DNA from 2 places in the Cellulosilyticum sp. ST5 genome. Region 2 is predicted to be linked to the other one. Evidence: a T-box and tRNA genes for the amino acid it is inferred to sense, from the RefSeq annotation. Region 2 holds a T-box; the other holds one or more tRNA genes.
What was found. The T-box of region 2 lies ahead of tyrS (tyrosine--tRNA ligase). A T-box ahead of a tRNA ligase gene usually reads a tRNA of that ligase, here a tRNA-Tyr.
Positions count from the first base shown of each region.

Region 1: it encodes a tRNA-Tyr, which carries the amino acid that the T-box ahead of tyrS (tyrosine--tRNA ligase) is inferred to sense. The anticodon was not compared.

Region 1 is NZ_CP132338.1:3,782,337-3,785,746, forward strand. Features, by position in the region: gene QTL86_RS18265 (aminotransferase class I/II-fold pyridoxal phosphate-dependent enzyme) at 1-183, opposite strand, end outside; gene QTL86_RS18270 (hypothetical protein) at 322-645, opposite strand; gene greA (transcription elongation factor GreA) at 737-1,204, opposite strand; tRNA gene QTL86_RS18280 (tRNA-Lys) at 1,326-1,398, opposite strand; tRNA gene QTL86_RS18285 (tRNA-Phe) at 1,402-1,477, opposite strand; tRNA gene QTL86_RS18290 (tRNA-Met) at 1,481-1,557, opposite strand; tRNA gene QTL86_RS18295 (tRNA-Tyr) at 1,570-1,650, opposite strand; tRNA gene QTL86_RS18300 (tRNA-Thr) at 1,685-1,757, opposite strand; tRNA gene QTL86_RS18305 (tRNA-Val) at 1,765-1,837, opposite strand; tRNA gene QTL86_RS18310 (tRNA-Asp) at 1,898-1,971, opposite strand; rRNA gene QTL86_RS18315 (23S ribosomal RNA) at 2,027-3,410, opposite strand, start outside.
Region 2 is NZ_CP132338.1:1,481,180-1,484,589, forward strand. Features, by position in the region: gene QTL86_RS07345 (alpha-amylase family glycosyl hydrolase) at 1-1,498, opposite strand, end outside; T-box leader at 1,684-1,880, shown strand; gene tyrS (tyrosine--tRNA ligase) at 1,942-3,165, shown strand; gene QTL86_RS07355 (AI-2E family transporter) at 3,237-3,410, opposite strand, start outside.

The DNA of each region.
Region 1 (3,410 bases), 2.3 Mb from region 2:
TGCTTCCTTTATAATGCCCTGTGCATCATATAAATTATCCATACCTATAGCTTCTGTATTATCTAATTCAATTATACTAAGATTATTAAGTTCTGCAGCAATTCCAAACTTATGCCCAGGCATATGAAATGCCAATTTTGACCTACTATATTGTAGTAATTTGTCATACAAAGGTGTATTCACCTAATCAACCCTTTTCTATTATTAATTATTACTTCTTATAGTTTACCTTACTATAGCTTCAAATACAAACGACTTAAAAGTTAAAGTAATTAGTAAAATAAGAATAAATAATGGACCAAGCTAAACTAACTTGGTCCATTATTTATTCTTATCTCCTTCTGGCGTCGAGAGTATAATCTCTTTAGCTACATTATAAAATTGGTCTACTAAAATAGACTCATTCTTTCTATGATATTCACATAATCTACTAAATTCTATTTCCAATCGTTCCCTACTCTCTTCAAATAAACCTACATTAACACAATCTTTGCTATATCTCCTAATAATTTCTTGATATCTCTCAGGATTTTTCTTCACTTGGGTTAAATTAACCCCTTGATTAGCTAAAAATGTTTTTAGTTTATCAATTTCTTTTGCATTCTCTTGTGCACGTTTAAGTATTTTAAACTCCATCTGATTCATATAACATCCCCCATAATCTATTTATAAATTATATTCTAGCTTGTCGCTGTTTATTCTCTATAAATAGATTTATCTACTAAGTATGTTATATCTAACTTTTCCTTATTGATTGTATACGTACACTATATTCTCCATCTGGAGAGTCTATATTTACTATATCGCCTACTCTCTTTTTATAAATCATCTTTCCTAAAGGCGATTCAATACTTATTTTATTATTTATAGCATCGGTTTCCATAGTAGTAACTATTTCATACTCTATATTCATATCATCTTCTATAAAATAAACATCTACTAACTTTCCCAGTCCAACTTCTCCTGCCTCTGTATTATCAGTAATGATAGTTGCTGTTTTTATCATTCGCTCTAAATATTTTATACGCCCCTCATTCCTACCTCTTTCACGTTTAGCGGCCTTGTATTCATAATTCTCGCTCAAATCCCCATGTGCTCTGGCTTCTTTAACTTCTTCATTCCTTTGTTTTCTTACCACTACTTTTCTATATTCTATCTCTTTTTTCATATTATCAATGTCTTGTTGTGTAAGATAATTGTTCATATTATTCCTGTCCCTTTTTACTCTTATATATTATAAAAAATTATAGAAAAATACTTTTTTTACTTAAATACTAAAAAGGTCTTACAACTAACAATTTGTTAACTGTAAGACCTTTGATGTATGAGCCACCCGGGAATCGAACCCGGGACAACTTGATTAAAAGTCAAGTGCTCTACCGACTGAGCTAGTGACCCACATGGTGCCCAGAGCCGGAATCGAACCAGCGACACGAGGATTTTCAGTCCTCTGCTCTACCGACTGAGCTATCTGGGCATGTGGTAGCGGGAACAGGATTTGAACCTATGACCTTCGGGTTATGAGCCCGACGAGCTACCTAGCTGCTCCATCCCGCGTTATAAGGTATATGGAGGGAGAAGGATTCGAACCTTCGAAGCTATCGCAACAGATTTACAGTCTGCCCCCTTTGGCCGCTCGGGAATCCCTCCATATTAATACAAAGACCATATTAGTCCTGTATCAAGCCGACGATCGGACTCGAACCGATAACCTGCTGATTACAAGTCAGCTGCTCTGCCAATTGAGCCACGTCGGCATGTAAATGGTCGCTATAGGGCTCGAACCTATGACCCCCTGCTTGTAAGGCAGGTGCTCTCCCAGCTGAGCTAAGCGACCATATCTAATAAGTAATAATTATTACTTATTCTAATATATTTAATACATTAAGTATTAAAACGACCCAGAAGGGACTCGAACCCTCGACCTCCGCCGTGACAGGGCGGCGTGCTAACCAACTGTACCACTGGGCCATTAGAAGTTTATACTTCCAAAACTAAACACAATTTTTATTCAACCTTTATTATCTAGGTCAAACCCTCGAACCGTTAGTATTGGTCACCTCAATGTATTACTACACTTACAGCTCCAACCTATCTACCTCATAGTCTCTAAGGGGTCTTACTCCTTTCGGATGGGAAATCTTATCTTGTGGTCTGCTTCACGCTTAGATGCCTTCAGCGTTTATCAGATCCAGACTTGGCTACTCTGCTATGCCTTTGGTAAGACAACAGATGCACCAGTGGTCCGTCCATCCCGGTCCTCTCGTACTAAGGACAGCTCCACTCAAATTTCCTGCGCCCACGACGGATAGGGACCGAACTGTCTCACGACGTTCTGAACCCAGCTCGCGTACCGCTTTAATGGGCGAACAGCCCAACCCTTGGAACCTGCTTCAGCTCCAGGATGCGATGAGCCGACATCGAGGTGCCAAACCTCCCCGTCGATGTGAACTCTTGGGGGAGATAAGCCTGTTATCCCCGGGGTAGCTTTTATCCGTTGAGCGATGGCAATCCCACTTTCATACCACCGGATCACTAAGTCCTACTTTCGTACCTGCTCCACCCGTCGGTGTCGCAGTCAAGCAACCTTATGCCTTTGCACTCTTCGAATGGTTTCCGACCATTCTGAGGTTACCTTTGAGCGCCTCCGTTACTCTTTAGGAGGCGACCGCCCCAGTCAAACTGTCCACCTGACATTGTCCCAGACCCGGGTAACGGGCCATGGTTAGAAGTTAAGTATTACAAGAGAGGTATCCCACCGGCGACTCCACCTAGACTGGCGTCCAGATTTCTCAGTCTCCCTCCTATCCTGTACATGTAATACCCAACCTCAGTATCAAGCTACAGTAAAGCTCCACGGGGTCTTTCCGTCCTGTCGCGGGTAACCAGCATCTTCACTGGTACTACAATTTCACCGGGTGCGCTGTCGAGACAGTGCCCAAATCATTACGCCTTTCGTGCGGGTCAGAACTTACCTGACAAGGAATTTCGCTACCTTAGGACCGTTATAGTTACGGCCGCCGTTTACTGGGGCTTAAGTTCAAAGCTTCGTCCTTAGACTAACCTCTCCCCTTAACCTTCCAGCACCGGGCAGGCGTCAGCCCTTATACATCACCTTTCGGTTTAGCAAAGACCTGTGTTTTTGTTAAACAGTTGCTTGGGCCTATTCTCTGCGGCCTACCTAAGTAGGCACCCCTTCTCCCTAAGTTACGGGGTCATTTTGCCGAGTTCCTTAACAACGCTTCTCCCGTCGGCCTTAGGATTCTCTCCTCATCCACCTGTGTCGGTTTACGGTACGGGTACCTATCACGCAATAGCAGCTTTTCTCGGCAGTGTGGATTCAGCAACTTCTCTACTTTTATTTCGATCCCCATCACACTTCATCCTCGCCTAACGGATTTGCCTGTTAG
Region 2 (3,410 bases):
CTATTTCATCTCCCATAAGAAGCATAGGTACCCCTTGGGCAAGAATAAGTAAGCACATTAAGTTGCGCATCCCCCGTTTTCTGGCTTCTAAAATATTGGTATCTTCTGTCGTTCCTTCCACTCCCCAGTTGTAACTATAGTTAGCATTGTGTCCATCTCTATTTCCTTCCCCATTAGCTTCATTATGCTTATCATTATAAGATAACAAATCCCACATAGTAAAGCCATCATGAGCTGTAATGAAATGAATCATATGAGAAGTCCCTTTCGTTAGATCTGTAAAATAGACTTCTTTTCCCTGAATACAATCAGCCAAGGCTTTTATCTTTCCTTGGTCACCTTTCACAAATTGTCTCATGGTATCTCTAAAGTAGTCACTCCACTCTCTAAAAGGATAAGGCATTCTTCCTACATCATAACTCCCTTTTGCATCCCAACTTTCACTAATAAGTTTAACTTTTCCGAGTAAAGGATGCTCAGCAATCTCATTAAGCAGCGATGTCTTAATCCATCTACCACATTCATCCTGCCCTAAAATAGACGCTAAATCGAAACGAAAGCCATCTACACCGACCTCCTCACTCCAATAAACTAAACTATCTATAATGAATTTTTTTACGATGCTATGATTCGTATTTAAAGTATTTCCTGTTCCTGAACAATTTAAAAATTGCCCTTTATCATTGTACTTGTAGTAGACTTCAGGAGCGAGGTATTTAAAATGAAAAGCTGTTCCGTCTTCCCCACCTTCACCTGTATGATTATATACTACATCTAATATAATCTCTAGGCCCTCTTCATGAGCTTTTTCTACTAAAAGTCTAAATTCATCAATAGCTTTTGAACTCTCTTTACTTACACTAAACCTCTCATCTACACAAAAAAAACCTACTGGATTATAGCCCCATACATCCTCTAGGAGTTCCCCTGTCTGTGGATTTCTATTTTTTAAAGTATAGGCATTCCACTTAAAAATGGGCAAAAGCTCTAACGTCGTTACACCTAATTGTTTTAAATACGGTAACTGTTGCATTAAGCCTATAAATGTCCCTCTTGTTTCTTTAGAAAGTGTCTTATTATTCATCGTAAAATGTCCTACATGCATTTCATAAAGAATAGTCTCTTCCCATGGAATCTGTGGTTTAGGGAGATGATACCTCTTAGTTTTCTTTATGATATTTCGCCACTCTCCTTGAAAAAAGAATGTTCCTTTAGCATACGGATCCATAATAGATGGAGAATATGAATAATCTTCGTGAACGATACGCCATACATAGGCCATTCCTTCTTTTAAATCCTCTATCTGTATACTAAAAACATTATCCTTTTGATAGGTTGCCGCATCCATAATAAATTTAGTAATAGGTACAATACTTTGTGCTTCCTCGTATATTTCTAAAAGCATTTTTGAAGCTCTCGTCGTATAGACACCTAAATGAGTCCTCATTTCTGTAAAATGACATCCTATTACGGATTGCCCTACAGATGAACCATACATATACTTAACCTCCCATTTAAACCCAATCGCTGTTTATCATTCACTGATTATTAATTATTATACTCTTAATATTTTGAAGTATATGGTTTTATTTTGCAAGGTAATTTATTATTTTATCAAAACTTTTTTACTCCCTCTTGAAAATCAAAAATGTCTATGTTAAGATAAGCATTAATTAAATAGTCATAAAAACGATGATAAAGTCTTAGTAGTAAACTAATGTATGGGTTCAGCGAGTGTGTGGTTGGTGTGAACACATCCCTAATTATTTATGAATTACAACTTTGGAGTTGAATTATTTCGGTTGTCGCCGTTATCGACTTGAGGCAAACTTACTTGGTTTGTGAATTAAGGTGGTACCACGGGTTATCTCGTCCTTATTGGATGAGGTAACCCTTTTTGTTGTTTTTATGATAACCATTTATAACATAGGAGGCAAAGTAATGAATGTATTAGACATTTTAATGGAACGTGGGTTTATTGAACAAATGACTCATGAAAAAGAAATTAGAGAGCTTTTAGAAAAGGAAAAAGTTACTTTTTATATAGGTTTTGATCCTACCGCTGACAGTCTTCACGTAGGTCACTTTGTAACCGTTATGGCTATGAGCCATATGCAAAAAGCCGGTCATAGGCCTATTGCTCTTTTTGGTGGTGGAACTGCTATGGTTGGTGACCCTACCGGAAAAACAGATATGCGTAAAATGATGACAACAGAAATAATTGACCATAATGTTGCATGTTTCAAAAAGCAAATGTCACGTTTTATTTCCTTTGAAAATGATGAAGCGATTATGGTTGATAATGGAGATTGGCTACGTAACCTCAACTATATTGATTTTTTAAGAGAGGTTGGTGTACATTTTTCTGTTAATCGCATGCTTACTGCTGAATGTTTTAAACAACGTCTTGAAAAAGGATTATCATTCCTTGAATTTAACTATATGCTTATGCAGTCTTATGACTTTTTAGAACTCTATCGTCGTTTTAATTGTAAGTTGCAATTGGGTGGCAATGATCAATGGTCTAATATACTAGGTGGTGTGGAATTAGTTAGAAGACTTCATGGAGACCAATCCTTTGGTATGACTTTCTCACTATTAACTAATAGTGAAGGTAAAAAAATGGGTAAAACAGAAAAGGGGGCTGTTTGGCTAGATCCTGAAAAAACATCTCCTTATGAGTTTTATCAATACTGGAGAAATGTAGCTGATGCTGATGTTAAGCGTTGCCTATCTCTTTTAACTTTTATTCCTATGGATGAAATTAATAGCTTAACAGCTGTAGAAGGTTCTGCAATCAATAAAGCTAAAGAACGTCTTGCTTTTGAAGTTACTAAAATTGTTCACGGTGAAGAAGAGGCTCTCAAAGCTGATACAGCCGCAAAAGCTCTTTTCTTAGGTGGTGCTCATGGTGGTTCTATTCCTACTACAGAAATAAATACCGCCGACTTCGAAACAGGTATGGATATTCTTTCTTTATTACAAGAAACAAAGCTTGTTCCTTCTCGTTCTGAAGGTCGTCGTTTAGTCACTCAAAATGGTATCAAATTAGATGGTGTGGCAATAACAGATCCTAATAGCCTCATAACTTTAGACTACTTTAAAGATAATGAATTAATGATTCAAAAAGGCAAAAAAGTATTCCATAAAGTTATTTTAAAATAATAGACTCACAAAAAGACACCTTATTATTCCTTAATGGTTATAATGAGGTGCCTTTTACTTTTTATATGTGGTTATTTCTCTTTTATTTCTTCTTTGGCCTGAGAGGCTATTTCCTCCTCTAGTACTTCTTCTCCATCTGGAAACAGTTCTGTTACGTATCTGAGTAAAACTAATCTAATGAAAGCTGCCACTGGTACACCAATAAGCATTCCCATTAAACCAAATAAATTACCACCAATTAAAAT